Regions from separate parts of the Metabacillus sp. KJ11-3 genome, predicted to be linked through region 3. Evidence: riboswitches for the same ligand, from Rfam matches in the RefSeq annotation. Region 3 holds a riboswitch; each other region holds the start of a gene.

The links. Region 3 has a riboswitch for S-adenosylmethionine ahead of mtnK (S-methyl-5-thioribose kinase). Riboswitches for the same ligand answer to the same signal wherever they lie in the genome.
Region 1: linked by a shared signal. The riboswitch ahead of AC0L8O_RS17835 (methionine biosynthesis PLP-dependent protein) and the one ahead of mtnK (S-methyl-5-thioribose kinase) in region 3 are both predicted to bind S-adenosylmethionine.
Region 2: linked by a shared signal. The riboswitch ahead of AC0L8O_RS08685 (5-methyltetrahydropteroyltriglutamate--homocysteine S-methyltransferase) and the one ahead of mtnK (S-methyl-5-thioribose kinase) in region 3 are both predicted to bind S-adenosylmethionine.

Annotation. Positions count from the first base shown of each region.
Region 1 is NZ_CM147865.1:3,588,677-3,595,475, reverse strand. It holds gene AC0L8O_RS17860 (DUF3231 family protein) at 1-246, shown strand, start outside; gene AC0L8O_RS17855 (GNAT family N-acetyltransferase) at 265-699, opposite strand; gene AC0L8O_RS17850 (YjcG family protein) at 700-1,218, opposite strand; partial or broken gene AC0L8O_RS17845 (esterase family protein) at 1,303-2,027, opposite strand; gene AC0L8O_RS17840 (hypothetical protein) at 2,196-2,480, shown strand; SAM riboswitch class I at 2,610-2,749, shown strand; gene AC0L8O_RS17835 (methionine biosynthesis PLP-dependent protein) at 3,105-4,229, shown strand; gene metC (cystathionine beta-lyase) at 4,216-5,403, shown strand; gene AC0L8O_RS17825 (HTH domain-containing protein) at 5,553-6,011, shown strand; gene AC0L8O_RS17820 (IS3 family transposase) at 5,954-6,799, shown strand, end outside.
Region 2 is NZ_CM147865.1:1,640,716-1,647,514, reverse strand. It holds gene ltrA (group II intron reverse transcriptase/maturase) at 1-855, opposite strand, end outside; gene AC0L8O_RS08685 (5-methyltetrahydropteroyltriglutamate--homocysteine S-methyltransferase) at 1,397-2,500, opposite strand; SAM riboswitch class I at 2,617-2,719, opposite strand; partial or broken gene AC0L8O_RS08680 (MFS transporter) at 2,837-4,017, opposite strand; gene gnd (phosphogluconate dehydrogenase (NAD(+)-dependent, decarboxylating)) at 4,411-5,304, opposite strand; gene zwf (glucose-6-phosphate dehydrogenase) at 5,367-6,799, opposite strand, start outside.
Region 3 is NZ_CM147865.1:2,793,522-2,800,320, reverse strand. It holds gene AC0L8O_RS14245 (PAS domain S-box protein) at 1-1,496, shown strand, start outside; gene AC0L8O_RS14240 (methylated-DNA--[protein]-cysteine S-methyltransferase) at 1,554-2,054, shown strand; gene mtnA (S-methyl-5-thioribose-1-phosphate isomerase) at 2,315-3,364, opposite strand; gene mtnK (S-methyl-5-thioribose kinase) at 3,390-4,592, opposite strand; SAM riboswitch class I at 4,692-4,836, opposite strand; gene AC0L8O_RS14225 (carbon-nitrogen family hydrolase) at 4,980-5,768, opposite strand; gene AC0L8O_RS14220 (aminotransferase class I/II-fold pyridoxal phosphate-dependent enzyme) at 5,871-6,799, shown strand, end outside.

The sequences.
Region 1 (6,799 bases), 800 kb from region 3:
TCACAAACTTACTCAGATAAATTAATGATGTTCCAAATGTCATTGCTTAGTGCAGCAGGTTCAGGTAATTACGCAACAGCGGCAGTAGCAAGTCAACGAGCGGATTTGGCAGTAAATTATGAAAGGTTATCTATAGAAATTGCAGACTTTGCAAAAACTGGCGCGGATATTATGATAAATAACAATTGGCTGGAGCAGCCGCCGGGTTTGAAGGATCGCAAAAAGCTTGTAAAGAAGGATAAATAGAAAAAAGCTAACCCAATGTTAGCTTTTTTCTATTTCCTTGATCATCGTCACATGAGGAATACCTGCGTCCATAAACTCATCAGACACAACCTCATAGCCTAACTTCACATAAAAAGGAATTGCATGTGTTTGTGCGTTAAGCTTTAGTTTGCTTACACCTTGCTGTGTTGCAATTTCTTCTAATTTTTCAACAATCATTCGGCCGGCGCCGTTTTTGCGGCTTGTTGATAAAACACAGATTCTTTCAAGTTTGCCTATGCCGTCAACAACTCGCACCCGTCCTGCACCGGCAGGCTTTTGGTTGTCATCATATAGCACGACATGTGTTGCCTCATCTTCAAGTTGATCAATTTCTTCTTCTACTGGAACTTGTTGTTCATCTACAAAAACAGTGTATCGTACTGAAAATGCATCATCTAGTTGTTCTTTTGTTGTGACTTGTTGTATGTTCAATTATTCGCTTTCCTTTCCGAGTAAAAATGTTTCGTAGACAGTCCAAGTACCGTTTTCTAATTGGTATAAAAGGTGAAAACGATCAATAACCTCTTCATGACGAATGTCCAACATTTTAAGATTTCCCAACACATCTGAATGTTCGTCGTCTGATAGTTTTTGACCAATTGTTATATGTGGAACAAATGCATACTCCGGATTGCTATTCAGTGATCCTGTATGCAGCTTTTCATGGAGAGCTTTAAGCTCATCTGTCGGGTCTACTTTTAAATAAATGACGTTATTCACAGGTGAAAAAGAGCTTACCTTCTTAATGGAAATGTGCAAAGGTTTTGTTGCATTAGCGATGTCACGTAACTCTTTTGCGATAGCTTTAATTTCAGTATCATCTGCATCAAATGCTGTTTTTAACGTTAAATGCGGTGGAACTAAAGCGTAATTCGTGTCATATCGTTTACGATATGAATTGGCAAGATCCTGTAGTTTTTTAGATGGAAAAAGGGCAATTCCGTATTTCATGTCATTCCCTCCTAACGAGTCATTGTAATGTTAGTATATCAAATTTTTGAAAATAAACATATGTACGTATGATGTGTCTGAAAATTACTCAAATATTTGCTTGAAAATCGGCGTTAAAGAAGGCTGCCAATACTTCCATGTATGATCGCCATCAAATTCTTCATAGGTGTATGAAAATCCTTTTTTTCAATCGCTTCTGCAAGCTTGCGGTTTGGTGTCACAAAATCAAGGATCTCACCATGAGTTGTTTTTACAGCTGTTTCTTTCTTTCCGATTTGATGATAAACAATTGGACGGGTAGATGAAGTAAAGTTTTCAACTGCTTCCAATACACCATCATTAACAAATGGGGATTGCAAAATAAGTTTACCAAAAATATTTGGATACATTAAGCCTGTCAGCAAGGAAACGGATGCCCCTAAAGAATCCCCGATAAGAGCACGGCCGTAGCCAATTTGGTAGGTTGGAAATTCTTCATCCAAATATGGAACAAGCTCATGTGCAAGAAAACGTATATACTGCTTAACCTTAACTCCATCAGGATGATATTTATCTCGGCGGTCATCGACATCTTTGTATGGAATTCCTACAACAATAACATTCTCAATTTCTTCTTCTTTCATGAGTGCTTCGAGTTGTCTGCCAACCCGGCCCAGCTTGAAATAATCCTGACCATCCTGTGCAATTAACAAACTATACTTATATAAAGGAGAAAAATTTTCCGGAAGATAAATAAGCAATGTTACTTCTTCCTCTAAAGATGCTGAAAAAAAGGAACGCTCCTTTATAATACCTGTTTGTTTACTCATCATTTCCCTCCTTAATGTATATGTTTGAAACCATTTTCTATTTTAACACGCCTGAGTGGATTCATCCTTAAAAATGCAAATAGAAAGATAGAGAAAAAAGGTTTGAAAAAATGGGACAAGGGAATGTACATGGTAAACCTATTAAAAAAGAGTGAAAGGAGAATCACAATGAAAAAACAAGCCTTATCAAAGAGGACAGTGGTTTTATCCGGTGTTGCGCTATCGACAATAGGTGTTACTTCTTATTTATTAAAAGATGAGAAACGAAAAGATAAAATGAATTATGGAATTCAGCGTATAAAAAATAAAGCAAAAATCCTTTTATCTAGGAAAGAACCAGTTATGGAAAAAGCCGGACATCCCGATCCTTATGATATAGAAGATAATTCAATGGTTGCAGAAGGATCTATGTACTCTGTTAATTATTTTAATGAAAAATCGAAATCTAAGTAGAAGCCGACAAAACGTCGGCTTTTTACGTTCGAATAATTATACAAATCAAACTATTACAATAATTGTATTGCATTCTAAACTCGAATCATGTAAAGTAGTAAAAAAAGTAAACCAAACAATTTCATATATTTCTTATCAAGAGAGGCAGAGGGACTGGCCCTATGAAGCCTCAGCAACCGGTTCATAACGAGTGAAGATCTGGTGATTGATATTTATTTTCTTAGAATATACCTATGTTGGTTTTTAAAAGCACCGACAGATGATGAAAAATGAAGCGAACAAAGCGATTTTGTTTGTTCGAAGCATTTTTCATCATCTGTCGCTGGCTTGCATCGCAAGCCGCAAGCATTGCGTGCTTCTAAAAACCCACTTAAACAAATTAAGTAGGTTCTAAGTTCATAAGTAAATATTAAGCTAACAGATTTTACGAAAGATCTTCCACGAGTGCCAAGGTGCTAAATCCAGCAAGCCACACCAGCTTTATGCTTGAGAGATAAGAAGAAGCGCACTCAAAACAACACAGTCTTCTTCTTAACGGGGAAGACTTTTTATTTTGCCTTAGAAGATAAGGAACGCTTTCTCTCATGTCCATAATGATTAATTCAAACTTTAGGAGTGACAAACATGAGCAAACGAATTGAAACGAAATTAGCCCAAATTGGTAACAGAAGTGAAAATGTAACAGGTACTGTAAACCCTCCAGTTTATTTTTCTACAGCATATCGTCATGCAGGGATTGGAGAATCAACAGGGTTTGATTATATACGTACAGGAAATCCAACCAGATTGCTTGTAGAGCAGGCAATTGCTGACTTAGAGCATGGTGATCGGGGATTTGCTTTCAGCTCGGGAATGGCTGCCATCCAAACGATCATGGCTTTATTTCAAAGTGGAGATGAACTAATCGTCTCATCTGATTTATATGGTGGAACATATCGATTATTTGAAAGAGAGTGGAGAAAGTACGGACTATCTTTTCAATACGATGATTTCACAAATCCAGCGGAAACAGAAAAGTTAATCAATGAAAAAACAAAAGCACTATTTATTGAAACACCAACAAATCCATTAATGCAGGAAACAGATATAAAGGAATTAGCAGCAATTGCAAAAAAACATGAGATCTTAGTGATTGTGGATAATACCTTCTATACTCCTGTTCTTCAAACACCAATATTAGTTGGTGCTGATATTGTGATTCACAGTGCAACAAAATATTTAGGCGGACATAATGATGTACTTGCCGGTTTAGTTGTAACCAAAGGGCAGGAACTGAGTGATGAGTTTTTTCAGCACCAAAATGCGATCGGAGCGGTGTTATCTCCATTCGATTCATGGTTATTAATGAGAGGGATGAAAACATTATCTCTTCGTATGAGACAGCACCAGCAAAATGCTCAGCAGGTTGCACAATTTTTAGAGGAGCATCCTGATGTACTCGATGTTCTTTATCCGGGAAAAGGTGGAATGCTTTCTTTCCGTTTGCAGGATGAAGCATGGGTAAATCCATTCCTTAAAAACTTGAAAACCATTTGTTTTGCAGAAAGTTTAGGTGGTATTGAAAGTTTCATTACGTACCCGGCTACCCAAACACATATGGACATACCTGAAGAAATTCGCATTGCAAATGGTGTCTGTAACAAGTTATTGCGTTTTTCAGTAGGTGTTGAGCATGCGGAAGATATTATAGAAGATCTTACACAAGCATTTAAAGCAATGAAGGGAGCTGTAGCAGTTGAGCAATCATAATTGGTCATTTCAAACAAAACTACTTCATAATGAATCAAAGGTGGATCATAGCACAGGATCGGTAAGTGTGCCTATTCACCATTCTTCCACCTTTCATCAATTTAATATTGATGAGTTTGGGAAGTATGATTATGCCCGTTCAGGAAATCCGACACGCGAAGCTTTGGAACAAGCTATCGCAGAATTAGAGGGTGGATCAAGAGGGTTGGCATTTTCTTCAGGAATGGCTGCTATTTCAACAGCATTCTTATTATTATCGCAAGGTGATCACGTATTGGTCACCGAGGATGTATATGGCGGGACATTTCGGATTATTACAGATGTATTAACTCGTTTTGGAATTGAGCATACATTTGTTGATATGACAGATCTTCATCAGGTTGCATCTGAAATTAGACCAAATACGAAAGTGATCTATATGGAAACACCTTCAAATCCGTTGTTAAAGGTAACGGACATTCAAGGTATTGTGAATTTAGCAAAAGCCAATAATTGTTTAACCTTTTTAGATAATACGTTTTTGACACCAGAACTTCAAAGACCATTAGAGCTTGGTGTGGATGTTGTGCTTCATAGTGCAACGAAGTTTTTAGCAGGTCATAGTGATGTACTTGCAGGACTTGCGGTTGTAAAAGACCCTGAGCTTGGGGATCGCTTATATAAACTACAAAATGCATTCGGAGCAGTTCTTGGTGTGCAGGATGCATGGTTAGTTCTTAGAGGGTTAAAAACATTGCATGTAAGATTGCAGCAATCACAAGCTTCCGCATTAAAGATCGCTGAGTTTTTAGCTGACCATCCAAAGGTGGTTGAAGTATACTACCCGGGCTTAAGCTTTCATCCGGGACATGATACACAGCGATATCAAGCAGACGGACCTGGTGCGGTTTTATCATTTAAACTAGCGGATGGAGATGCAGTAAGAACGTTGGTGGAGAATGTTGAGCTTCCTGTTTTCGCTGTAAGCTTAGGAGCGGTTGAATCAATTCTTTCCTATCCGGCAAAAATGTCGCATGCAGCAATGCCGCCAGCTGAACGTGAAAAACGTGGGATTTCTGATGGATTGCTTCGATTAAGTGTAGGGTTAGAAAAGGTGGATGACTTAATTAAGGATTTTGATGCAGCATTGGAGAAGCTTCCGACTGTGAAGAAGAAGGAAAATGTGAATGCATAAGTTAAGAAGAGAGCTAACTTTTTGTAAAATGGACCCTATAAAATAGACAGTTTTAAAAAAGAGGCTTGTCCTTGAATTTTTTACTGACTCTGTTTTGCAGGGTCTTTTTTTTGTTATATTTTAATTATTCAAATAGGTGAGGGTGTAAAATGGGGAAAAACAAATTTTCAGAAGAACAACAAAAACAGCTACTGTCCAATCCTTTCATCGAAAAAGTAAGTGATTCAAGTATATCTTACACAAAAGAATTTAAAGAACGATTTTATCAGGAATACCAATCTGGAAAAGGACCATCGGCTATTCTGCGTGATATGGAAATTGATCCTACTCTTTTAGGGAAAAGAAGAAAGGACAGTCTAGTTCAAAGAGTTAAAGATTATGCAGAACGAATAGATGGCTATCAAGACATGAGAGGTAAAAATTCTGGTCGTCATTCCATTAAGGAATTATCAAATACGGATCGAATAAAACGTTTGGAACATCAAATAAGGTACCTAAAACAAGAGAATGAATTTCTAAAAAAAACAGAATTTCTAGACAGACAGGCAGAATGGAAGGAAAACCAGAAGCAACGCCAGAAGAAAAATTCAGACTCATCGAAGAAATGACTCTGAGAGATAATAATGAGCTTAATATCAATTGGCTTTGTGAAATGGCAGGTGTGTCTAGAAGTGGTTATTACAACTGGCTTAAGTCCGCAGATAAACGCAGAAATAAAGATGAGCAGGATAAAAAGGATTTTGAATTAATTTTGGAAGCTTATCGATTTCGTGGATATGACAAAGGTAGACGCGGTATATATATGCGCCTTCTGCATATGGGCTTAAGGATGAATCAAAAGAAAATCAGCCGCCTAATGAAAAAGTTCAATTTGTTTTGTCCAATCAGAAAAGCAAACCCCTACAGAAGAATGGCTAAAGCATTGAAGACAGATACCATATCAGAAAATATAGTAAATCGGGAATTTGAAAAGCATGGTGCCGGGAAAATATTCCTTACAGATATAACATATCTTTATTACAATAATGGCCGTAAGGCTTATCTTTCCGTCATAAAGGATGCCTTCACGAAACAGGTGCTGGCGTACGTTCCAAGTGAGTCACTTGAAGTCGATTTTGTATTAGAAACAATCAAAATCCTACTAGAAAACCACGGTGATAGCTTAGAAACTGATGCCATTGTCCATTCTGACCAAGGATGTCATTATACAAGCATCTCTTTCCGCCAACTGTTAAAAGATAAGGAACTTAGGCAATCCATGTCCCGACGTGGTAACTGCTGGGACAACGCACCGCAGGAATCATTTTTTGGGCATATGAAGGATGAAATCAATTTGAAAAACTGTGGTAGTTATACAGATCTCCGTCAGGAGATTGATAACTACATAGATTATTAT
Region 2 (6,799 bases), 1.2 Mb from region 3:
TACTTGGTATTTCTCATTCTTAAAATCGTAATAATATCCAAATCCTAAGAATTTCAAATCTTTTGGACGGGAGATTTTACTCTTTTCTCCATTGACTATTAACCCTAATTTATTTTCTATAAATCTCACAATTGATTCCATCACTCTATTCGCTGCTTTCTCACTCTTCACGAAGATTAGGGCATCATCAGCGTATCTCACGAATTGGAGTCCTCTACTTTCTAGCTCCTTATCAAGTTCGTTCAACATAATATTACTAAGCAGTGGGCTTAGGTTTCCTCCTTGCGGAGTTCCAACTGGTGTTTCTTCATATTTCCCATTCACCATAACTCCACTGACAAGATATTTCCTTATTAGGGAAATGACATCTCCATCATCTATTGTATTAGAGATGATCCGCATGAGTTTATCGTGATGAACTGTATCGAAAAATCTTTCAAGGTCAATATCCACAATCCAATCGTATCCATCATTTAGAAATTCCAAGCTTTTAATAATTGCCATCTCACAACTTCTTTTTGGTCTAAAGCCATAACTGAATTCACTGAATTGCTTTTCAAATATTGGACTGAGAACTTGATGAATGGCTTGTTGAACTACCCTATCCACTACTGTTGGTATTCCCAATTTGCGCATCTTACCATTTTCTTTTGGGATCTCCACTCTTAAGGCAGCTTGTGGTTGGTACTTTCTTGTTCTGATGCGCTGACGTAGCTCATCCTTGTTCTCTCTCAGATATTGTTTCAGTTCATTGACCGTTATTCCATCGACCCCACTAGCACCTTTGTTTTTATATACACGCAAGTAGGCTTCATTCATATTTTGATTACTTAGAATTTGTTCTAAAAGTTCCACACTCGTTTCTCCTTTCCTCTCACGTAGTAAGTGATAGCTCCATTTTGGTTATCCTTTGAGGTACGCTCATACTTTCACCATTAACACATTCGGAGTATGTCACTTACGCATTCGTGGTGTTGAAACACTATAAATTGTTCAGCCCTTCATGAAATTACTTCACTACTATGGCTTCTGCTGACTTCTTGCGGCTAACCTTTTTCGACTGTACCCTTTGTACATCCGCAAGATCTCCCAGGGTAAGACAACCATCTTTCCTCTTTTACTCGCCTGATCTACTTTACAAAGTTACGCACATCTTTTGGACTTTAACTTGTTTAGGAGTCTTATCCCTTTGTAAAGCCTTAGTATCAGATTTCTGTTCGTCGAGCCAAGATTTTATTCCACGCTTCCTCCAGCCCTTATCTCACGATAAGTACCTTGCGCTTCCTTAGTGGTTGGTCGATGTGTACCCCCACAGTAGACTTTCACCACCTAGATAGTTGCCATGCCTGGCACACTAAAAGAAAGCGAACATCTATGATGATGTTCGCTTTTGTGTTTATCCCCATATTTCTTTAGATATGTCAACGATATATTTTAGCTTCTCCCATTGTTCCTCTTCCGTTAGGATATTTCCATGATGTGTGGAAGCAAAACCACATTGTGGGCTGATACAGATTTGCTCTAGTGGTACATATTTTGTTGCTTCTTCCACACGTGCTTTAATGTTTTCTTTATCTTCTAACTTACCATGCTTTGAGGTAAATACACCGAGAACAACTTGTGGTCCACCATTTGGTATGTGTTCTAATGGTGCAAAATCTCCAGAACGGTCATCATCATATTCTAAGAAAAACCCGTTTACTTTTTCTTTTGCAAATAATGTTGGCGCGATTTTAGCATAACTGCCTTCAAATGCCCAGGTAGAACGATAATTTCCACGACAAAGATGCGTTGTGATAATAAGGTCTTCCGGTTTATCTTCTAATACACCATTTGCCACACGTAATGCTAAGTCAATTAATTGTTCACGGGAATAACCACTATCATTAAATGGAATTTCCGGTGCGTTTAGCCCGGCAATGTATACATCGTCAAGTTGCAGATAACGGCATCCTGCATCATAAAAAGCTTTTATAGCATCACGGTAAGTTTGGATCACATCATTTGTGTATTCTTCAATGTCTGGGTAAATATCCAGATTACGGATCCCGGCATTAAATAATTGGTTTGGACTAGGAATCGTTTGTTTTGCAACAGCTCGGTCTCCAACGATTTCCTTAAATTCAATGAACTCTTTTACATGTGGATGGTCCTGATTAAAGGAGATTTTCCCCGTTACTTGTACATCATATCTTTCGGTTTCTTCTCCATTAAATTTGAAACCATGTCCAGGTACATACCCTTCAACACCATGTAAATGTTCTAAAAAGTCTGTATGCCAAAATCTGCGGCGGAATTCTCCATCTGTTACTGCTTGCAACCCTACTTCAATTTGCTTGTCCACAATTTTTTTAATTTCTTCTGTTTCAATCGTATGTAATTGTTGAGCAGTAATTGTTCCTTCTTGAAAATCCTTTCTTGCATGATGAATTCTCTCAGGTCGCAACAAACTTCCTACGTGATCTGCTCTAAATGGCGCTTTTACTAATGTTTTTGTCATATCTATTTCTCTCCTTTTGGGGGTATTAGTACCTGTAGCATAACTTTCTGTTAACACAAAAAACCCTCTTCCAAAAATAAGAAGAGGGGTTCAGTTAGCATCATTATACCTTGCTCCTCTTATCTCTATAGCCTCACGCTACTGGAATTGGCACAGTACTTTTGAAAGTCCGCTGCCGAGGTTTCAAAGGGCCAGTCCCTCCACCTCTCTTGATAAGAAAATATCAAAATATTAAGTTATTATCCTTACTATACAGTTATTATTCATCCACTGTCAATCGTTTGAGGCGTAATTTTCCAAAATCCGACTTTTTTCTCCCTATTCTTTAACTCCCTATCAGCCTGTTTTGCTTGGAAAAGGAGACGCTTTCACTTTATGTAGACTGTTGCTTACTAACAATTGTTTTACTAAAAGATGAAACATGATCATTGATAAACAGACAGCCACAGCACTTACTATAAACAATATTTGATAGCTTGTATGTTGAGAAACCCAGCCCAACATCATGGCACCTAGGCCAATTCCCAAATCAGTCGCCGTTGTAAAAGAAGCATTTGCTACCCCGGTTCGATCTGGATGAACAAGGCGAATGGTGGCGGCTTGTAAAGCAGGTTGAGTAGCACCAAATCCAATTCCGTAAAATATTGCGGCTAAAAGAACACCAAACAATCCCTTTGAAAACCCTAAAACAGCCAGTGCGATTATTGTAATGATGAGAGCGGACCTATGACAAATGATTCTCCATATCGATCTGATAGCTTTCCGGCAATCGGTCGAAATAGAACAAGAGTGACAGCATAAACGAGAAAAAATGTTCCTGAATTTACGTTAATGGAAGCAGCAAACAATGGGACGAATGTGGTGACTCCTCCATATGCGATAAATAAAAAAAAGACGGTAATCGTGACAGGTAGAACAGATTTTTCGAAGAATTCCATTTTCCTTGAGCTTGATTGCACTTGAAAAGGCACTTTTGCTCCTAAGATTAAGAGAATGGCAATAACCGACAGACTAAAAGCGAATAGAAATAAAGAATGATAGGAAAGGTTTTCCGAAACCCAAATTCCAAACATCGGACCGATGGCCATCGCAAGTGTCATAGCCATACCAGACCAACCTAACCCTTCACCTCTGCGGCCTGATGGAATCAAATCCGTGATCGCTGTAAGAATTGAAGTTGTGGAAACGGCCCAGCTCATCCCATGTAAAATTCTCAGTCCCATCAACACAACAATTCCACCAACCCAGTTATAAAGATACATTGATATAGAAAAAAGAAGTAAACCACATAGTATAAACGGCAGTCTTCCGAACCGGTCCAGCAGACCACCTACAATTGGACGAAAAATAACCGCAGAAAGCATAAACGCGCCCATCACAAGTCCGACCTGTGATTCATTACCACCTATCTCTTTAATGAACAAAGGAAGTGTAGGATACAACATATAAAATGCGGTAAACAAAAACAGCATGCTTATCAGCATTTTGATATATGACTTCGTCCATAATCGTTCCACTTTTTTTCCTCCTTTATAGGGATTCGTTAACGGAGATTAATGTTTTTTCCTCTTTAGGGAAACGTGTTTATAGTCATTATGCAACAAATGGTAACATTCCTGATATCTCATTCCTATCAAATGTTTGCCTAATCCTCTCACACTATCTTACGGATTTCTTTAAACTACTGCACAAAATAAGTGAGATATTAATCCTTGATATGAGAGAGGAGAATGGCAAATGTCTGAACAAATGTATTTGCAACAGACTTAACTTGCCACCATCATTAAACGAAAGACAGATCAAAATGGTGTTTCCCTTACTGATATTCCTTCTTATTTCTTCACAATTCAGCCGTGAATATATCCGCATGTTTGGCCTTCCACCTAGAGAAGATATGAAGCTTTTACCATCTACTTCTTTTCTACTGCATGTCCACCAAACTCATTTCTTAAAGCTGCAACAACTTTACCAGTAAACGTATCGGTTTCAAGGGAACGGTATCTCATCATTAATGAAAGAGCAATAACAGGTGTTGCTGCCTGGAGATCTAATGCCTCCTCTACTGTCCACTTTCCTTCACCGGATGAGTGCATAATCCCTTTAATTCCATCCAACTTCGCATCTTTAGCAAAAGCGTTCTCAGTTAATTCCATTAACCACGAGCGAATAACTGACCCATTACTCCACACTCTTGCTACTTGTTCATAATCATAATCAAATTGGCTTTTTTCCAGAACCTCGAAACCTTCACCAATTGCTGCCATCATTCCATATTCAATCCCGTTGTGAACCATTTTTAAATAGTGACCACTCCCTGATTTACCTGTATACACATATCCTTTTTCAACAGATGTATCCCGGAAGATCGGTTCCACGATTTTCCATGCTTCTTGGTCTCCACCAATCATGTAGTTGGCACCATTGCGGGCACCCTCCATTCCTCCTGATGTACCAACATCAAGGTAGCTAACACCAACTTTTTTAAACTCTTCATATCTGCGCATTGACTCTTTGTAATGGGAATTTCCCGCCTCAATGACAATATCTCCGTCAGATAGCAATGGCTTTATGTCCTGAATCACTTGATCAACGACTTTATGCGGGACCATGATCCAGACAATTCTTGGGTGATCTAGTGATTGTACCAATTCATTTAAATTTGTCGTTCCATGTGCACCATATTGTTTAATTTCTTCGATTGCTTGTTCATTAATATCAAACGCAACAACCTCATGATGGTGATCAATTAAGTTTCTGCTAATATTTAGCCCCATTTTTCCTAAACCAATTAATCCAACTTTCATCAAAATCACTCCTACTGATCTAGTTTATGATCTGTACCAAAATGTTCGTCTGCTGGCACTATCTATTCTCCATTTTCAGCTATATCTTCTTTTTCGTTTTTATTGTCAATTGACCACCAAAAGAATCCGTCTTCTTCAAGTAATATGTGAGCGGCGTTTGGACCATATGATCCCGATGGGTATTCATGTAGTGGGACTACATTTTCCTTAAAAGCTTCTAGGATCGGTTGAACCAGCTGCCAAGATAATTCAACTTCTTTCCAATGAGCGAAAAAAGTAGCATCCCCTTCTAATGCATCTACTAATATGTTCTCATATGCCTCCGGAATATCCCTCTGTTCTGGAGTAAAGTCAACATGTATAGGTTCAATTGCCCCTTCTTTCAACGGATTTCGGCTATTTAACTGTAATGACACTTCACTTTCCGGGTTAATTCCGATTTCCAATAGATTAGGTTCTGTTTTTTGATTGTATTTTGTCAAAGGATTTTTAAATTCGATTACGATCCTTGTTGATTTTTCCTTCATACGTTTCCCTGTTCGAATATAAAACGGAACACCTTTCCATAAAGAATCATCAATCCAAAGGCGGGCTGCGATGTATGTATCATTTGTTGAAGACGGATCCACCCCGGGTTCCTTCTTATAACCCATTACTTGTTCACCATTTATCTCCCCTGGTCCGTATTGACCCCTAATTACTTCTTTGAATACATCCTCTTTGTTTATAGGACGTACAGCTTCCAAGACCTTTCTTTTTTCTTGACGTATGTTTTTCGCAGAGAAACCGTTTGGAAAATGCATGCTGAACATCATAAGCAATTGAAGTAAATGATTTTGAACCATATCACGAATGGCCCCTGCTTTTTCATAATACGCAGCACGCTTCTCGACTCCTACTATTTCACTTGCTGTAATTTGGACATTTGCAATATGCTCATTGTTCCAAAGAGCCTGCAAAACAGGATTCGCAAATTCCAATGTTTCCAAATTTTGAACCATTGGTTTTCCTAAGTAATGATCGATTCTGTAAATTTCTTCTTCATCAAAAACACGTGATAATTTTTCATTCAATTCTCGTGCAGAAGTTACATCATGTCCAAATGGCTTTTCAATAAGAAGTCGCTTCCACCCATTTGTTTGAACGATTTTAGATTCTTGTAGCTTTTTAACAATAACGTCAAAAAACTGAGGAGCTACCGAAAGATAAAACAGTCTGTTTTCCGGAATATGTAATTTAGTTTCTTCTGTTTTGATTAAGGATAACAACCTTTCATACTCTAAACCTTTTGTCACATCAACCTTACAATATCGAATGAAATGAAGAAAATCACTTATTTTTGGATCACTTGATGAATGATGTGAGAATGAATCGATCGATGATTTAACAAGATTGTGAAATTCAGCATCGGTATATTCAGTTATACTCGAACCTATAATTGAAAATGGGGTTGGCAACTTTTGGCTAAGAAATAATTCAAATAAAGCCGGAATGA
Region 3 (6,799 bases):
GAAATGGCAGTAAAAAGGTTTTTGAATTTACAACAACTTCAAATATTATTAATGGTTTTTACATGGCGATTATGCGGGATATAACTGAAAAACGATCGATGGAAATGAAACTATACAAGAGTGAGGAGCGCTTTAGAGAGGTTTTTGAAAATGCCATTGATGCCATCATGATCTGGGGGAAAAATGGGCAAATTCAAAAGGTAAATCAAGCCGCAAGCAGAACGTTTGAATTAAGTGAGACAGAGCTTGTACAAAGAAATATTTTAGATTTTGTGGATCAGAGTTCAGTAAGCTTTCAACGAGTGAAAAAAGAATATTTTCAAACAGGTGCCATAAGAGAAGAGTTGCTTTTTCACATGCCGAACGGTCAAAATAAAGAACTTGAGTTCACCTCAAAAATGGACATTTTAGATGGCCATCATTTAACAATCTTTCGGAATGTTAGTGAAAGAAAAAGAATGGAAAAAGTCTTAAGAGAAAGTGAGCATAAATTTAGGAATATATTTAATGCATCTATGGACGGTATCATCCTTTTTAATAAAAATTATGAAATTATTGAAGCAAATCCTGCTGCAAGGAAAATTTTGAATCTATCTTCAAGTGATATAAAGTCGTATAAAATTTGTGATATTCTTTTTTCGAAGATGGCTGATCTTTATCAGGAGGAAGAATTAGATTTTTACGAGGCCAAAACACAGGAGACCATTTACACTCTTTCTAATGGTGCAGAGAAAATTTTAGAGATTTCTTTAAAACATCATATAAATGAAGATATGAATCTAGCGGTATTTCGAGACGTAACAGAAAAGAGAGAATTAGAGGAGCAATTGCGGAAATCCGATACATTAAATGTTGTTGGAGAACTGGCAGCTGGAATTGCCCATGAGATACGAAATCCAATGACAGCATTAAAAGGTTTTATTCAGCTCTTAGAGGGAAGTGTGAAGGATGATTTTTCTATGTATTTTAATGTGATCACATCAGAGTTGAGTAGAATTGAATCGATTATTACTGAGTTTCTTATTTTAGCTAGGCCGCAAGCAATTAAATTCTCTGAGAAAGATCTCAGTATCATCATGAAGGAAACAACTGAATTATTGAACGCTCAAGCCATTCTAGTCAATGTTCAGATGATCCTTGATATCGAAGACAATCTTCCGCTAATTTATTGTGAACCAAATCAATTAAAACAAGTTTTTATCAATGTGTTAAAAAATGCAATTGAAGTTATGCCGAATGGCGGTCAAATTGACGTGAAAATAAAACAAAAAGATCAAGATAATCTTCTAGTATCTATTACAGACAGAGGTTCAGGTATTTCTGAAGATAAAATCAAACGGTTAGGGCAGCCTTTTTATACAACGAAGGAGAGAGGAACCGGTCTTGGTCTAATGGTTAGTTATAAAATTATTGAAGAGCATCAGGGACAAGTGGTTGTAGAAAGTGAAGAAGGGAAAGGCACAACTTTTCATATTATGTTACCTATTAGACAATAGAATAATAGGTTATTTTATGGTAAACGAAAAAGCTTGAGAAAAATGAGGGTTTTATTTATGTATTATTATCGATTATTGGAATCACCATTAGGAACATTAACGATTGTCTCAAAAAAAGACAAGCTAACAAACTTGTTTTTAACAACAGAACTATTTGATTCGTTTCGATTGGGAAAAGAGATTGTTCATGATCATGAACATAAATGTGATGTTCTGGAGAGTGCCATTCAACAATTACATGAGTATTTTCATGGAGAACGAAAAGAATTTGACATACCTATGGAACTAAATGGAACTGACTTTCAAAAAAAGATTTGGGGAAGATTAAGAGACATCCCTTTTGGAAAGGTATACAGCTATCAGGATATAGCAGTAGCTATTGGACAAAAAAATGCTGTACGAGCAATTGGTCAGGCTAATAAAGCAAATAAACTTCCAATCTTTATTCCATGTCACAGAGTAATAGGTAAGAACAAAAAACTTACTGGTTATGCGGGGACGAAAATCGAGTTGAAAGCAACCCTATTAACACATGAAAAAATTACATTTAAAGAGTAATTCATAACTTGTCACACTTTTGACTTTGTAACATATTATTTCATTAAGAGAAAAAAGTTGCGTAAGGTAAAGAAAGGGGCAAGGTAAATGTGGGCACAAAAGAAACGGTCTAAAAAAGTGTATTTTTATTCTGTTTTGTTATCAAAATTACACATTTTATCAGAACAGGAAAAAAACACACTTCTTCAAAAAAAGAATTAGTTAATAAAAAGAACAAAGTAATCACGATGTGAAAACTTTGTTCTTTTATTAATTACTTATTAATTAAATAAAGAAGAAATTGCTTCCTTTAAATCACCAGTTAAAATGCCCTTTTCCGTAATAATCCCTGCGATTAATTCATTCGGTGTTACATCGAATGCAGGATTAAACACTTTAACACCATCAGGTGCTACTTGAACACCATGAATATGTGTGATTTCTTCTGAATGACGTTCTTCAATCGGTATTTGATTTCCATCTGTAATCGCAGGATCAAATGTAGATAATGGTGCTGCAACATAAAATGGAATGTTGAAGGCACTAGCTAAAAGCGCTAGATTAAAAGTTCCTATTTTATTTGCAGTATCACCATTTGCGGCGATTCGATCAGCACCAACAATGATAGCGGTGATGTTTTTTGATTTAATGGTATGTGCTGCCATATTATCAGTAATTAATGTTACATCAACACCTGCTTGCATCAGTTCCCATGTTGTAAGACGTGCTCCTTGCAGAACTGGTCTTGTTTCACAGGCATAGACACTTAAGTTTATATTTTTTTCTTTGGCAAGATAAAAAGGTGCTAGAGCTGTTCCGTATTTAGCTGTTGCTATAGAACCGGCATTGCAGATTGTCATAATCCGATCACCGTCTTTAAAAACAGAAAGAGCATGTTCTCCAATTGATTGGCACACTTTTTCATCTTCCGCTTCAATAGCTTTTGCTTCATTTAAGATTGTTGTCTTTGCTTCATCTATGTTTGTCACTTCTTTTATACTGTTCATTAATCGATCTAATGCCCAGAATAAGTTAACAGCTGTTGGTCTTGAACTTGCCAGATAATCACGATGTTTTTTCAGATTGTTTAGAAAGGCTTCATAAGTTTGTGAAGTTTCCTGGTTAGCCGCTAATGCTAAACCATAAGCGGCAGTTATACCAATTGCAGGAGCTCCTCTTACTTTTAATGATTGGATAGCTTCCCAAACATCCTCGACTGTTCTCAGTTCGAGATACTCAGTGACTTGAGGGATCTTTTGTTGATTTAATAAAGAAATATACTCTTCCTTCCAGATGACAGAACGAGGTATAACGAAATTTTGTGTTGGCATTTTGTAAAACTCCTTTTGCAATTCTTTAGTTGACTGTTACAGCAGTTTGCTTTACATATTCTTTAAATTGTTGTGGTGATGTAATTGATTTTCTGTTTTTGATTAACTCGATTCCCAAAGATAAAGCAACTTGCTTTGTTGCAATTCTTCTTTCAAAGGGTTCAATTGTATCTAAGTCTGCAACATGTGCCAATCCGATTGTACGACGAATAATTTCACAGCCGGCAAACCCGACAGCTTCTTCAAAGATTTCAGTTAAAACATGCTCCAAATAGCCATCGACTTTTGCGAAAATCTCGAGTGCATCTTTGTTCCATGCATTGGAAAATTCAGTTACAAACACATCCCATGTCGTTTCAATATGGTTATAGATGACGCCTTGATGTTCGGGATTACGAGCCAATACATTAAAGAGAAGGTTTGCAAATACTTGCCCAACATCGAAACCAATAGGTCCAAAATAGGCGAACTCAGGATCGATGACTTTTGTCTCGTTTTCATCAGCAAAAATACTACCTGTATGTAGGTCACCATGAACGAGTGCTTCGGCCTTGGTAAGGAATAGCTGTTTTAACTTTGCTGTTTCTAGTTTTAACGCTTGATCTTTCCAGATTTTTTCTACATCTTGTTGCAGCTCCTGCTCATAATCATTTGTGTCATGATTAAAGAAAGGATCTGTAAAGACAAGATCTTCTGTAATTTTACAAAGGTCAGGGTTAATAAATTGTTTAACCAATGTTTTTTTATAATGCTGGTTTAGACCGTAATCAGATGTATAAAATAATGTTTTAGCTAAAAACTCTCCGATATGTTTGGATAAAAGTGGTAAATCGTTACCTTCAATTAAAGCTGCTCTTGCAATTTGTAAATGTGAAAGATCTTCCATGATCGTAATCGCAAGTGCTTCATCTGAATAAAACACTTTAGGTACATATTGAGGAACAAATTCCGCTTGCTTTAAAAGAGCATTTGTTTCAATTCTTGAACGATCTAAAGTTAATGGCCAACTTTCTCCAACGACCTTTGCATAGGGTAAAGCCTGTTTAATAATGATGCTATCACCAGATTCAATGTTTTTCACTTTAAATACAAGGTTTAAATTCCCGTCACCAATTTCATTACAAGTTAATTGACTGTTCTCTTCAAAAAGCTGAAGCTTTTTTGCTAAAGCGATTGCTCCGTTTTCATTTAATGGTTCATATGCAGATGATTTTTTGTTTGCACACATTTGAATGACCTCCAAGTAATAATTGTGTTGGAGGCTTTTCTGAAAAATAAGAAAAGCCCCTTTCCAGATTGAAAGAGGCTTGAAGTCGTCGCTTCGCACCTCTCATCTTTCAGAAAGTTTCCCTTCTGATGGAATTAGCACCGTGCCCTACTGGTAGTTGCCCAGATTTATTTCATGAAAATGAAATATGGTCGGTTGCTGCGGCGTCATTGGGCCAAGTCCCTCTGCCAACTCTTGATAAGAGATTATTATAAAAATAATAGATTCATTTAATTGTTTTTAGGTATAAATGCTTTTAGCAAAATATAACGCTTGATTAGCATATTATCAATGTTCATAAGATTTTGTCAACAGTAAATCTAAAGAATTGCCTAAATATTTGTAAATTTAACGATAATAATTTGGGAGACGGTCATCGAAAATAGGGATTTGACTGCGAACTTGTTTCACCATGTTGATGTCCAGTTCAGCTGAGATTAAACCTGGATTTTCATCTGCTTCAGCTAAGATATTTCCCCATGGGTCAATAATAAGTGAATGTCCTGCAAATTCATTATCTGGGTCACTTCCTGCCCGATTGCATGCTACTACATAGCATTGATTTTCTATTGCTCTGCTGAGCAGCAGCGTTTTCCAATGGTGAAGACGAGGCATTGGCCACTCTGCTACAACGAATAATACCTCTGCTCCCATTGTGGTATGCGCACGAATCCATTCTGGAAAACGAATATCATAACAAATGACTCCAGCACCTTTCATGCCGTCAAGGTCGAATAGTCCTTTTTCCTTTCCAGCAGTAAGGTAGTGATGTTCATTCATAAGCTTAAATAGATGAAGTTTGCTATATTCATGGATAAGCTGCCCATTATTATCCACAATGAACATCGTATTTGTAACATGCTTGTCACTCTTTTTTGCGATGGATCCACCGATGATGTGTATGGTATATTTTTTTGCAAGCTTTTGCAAAAATGAGCATGTTTTTTCTCCATTTTCATCAGAGATTTCATCTAAGCGAGTTAGATCATATCCAGTTGTCCATAGCTCTGGTAGAACGACGATTGTTGAATCTTCTTGTTGAACAGCTTGTGCAATCTTTTCTTCTACTTGTTGATAATTAAAGTCTGGATCACCGAATTTAATGTCTAATTGAATACATGTAATGATAGATTTCATTTTGTTCACACTTTCATTATAAAATTTTTACTTTACAAGTTGTTACTAACAATATATGATTTGTGACTAGAATTTCAAGAATTTTTTGAGTAGGTGCTAAAAATGAAAATATATAAGCAATCAGAATTATTAACTTCATTACCAACGCAGTTTTTTGCAAGTCTTGTTGAAAAAGTTAACGATATTATGGAACAAGGACATGATGTGATTAATTTAGGGCAGGGAAATCCTGATCAGCCAACACCGGCACATATCGTAGAAGCGATGGAAAAGGCAGTGCAGAATCCTAATTACCACAAGTATTCTCCGTTTCGGGGTCAGACCTTCTTAAAGGAAGCCGTCTCTCTTTTTTACAAGAGAGAGTATGGAGTGGATGTTGATCCGCAATCAGAGGTGGCCATTCTTTTTGGAGGAAAAGCAGGGTTAGTTGAGGTTCCTCAATGTCTTCTCAATCCGGGGGATGTTGTGCTTGTACCAGATCCAGGTTATCCTGATTACTGGTCAGGTGTAGAATTAGCTCGGGCAAAAATGGAAGTAATGCCTTTGTTGGAGGAAAATAAGTTTTTACCGGATTATAAAAGTTTGCCAAAAGATGTCGTAAAACAAGCAAAATTAATGTTCATTAACTATCCGAATAATCCCACTGGAGCAACAGCATCAGCAGAATTTTTCGAAGAGACTGTTCAGTTTGCAGATGACCATAATATTTGTGTTGTTCATGATTTTGCATATGGTGCGATTGGCTTTGATGGGAAAAAACCGAAAAGTTTCCTACAAACAAAGGGTGCGAAAGAAGTTGGAATTGAAATATACACATTTTCTAAAACATTTAATATGGCCGGTTGGAGGGTTGGATTTGCAGTAGGTAACCCATCTGTTATTGAGGCGATAAACTTGCTGCAGGACCATATGTATGTAAGTGTATTTAGTGCAATCCAAGAAGCGGCTGCACATGCTTTATTAAGTCCGCAAACATGTGTAGAAGAATTAAATGAATTATATGAGTCTAGACGAAATGCATTAATAGAAGC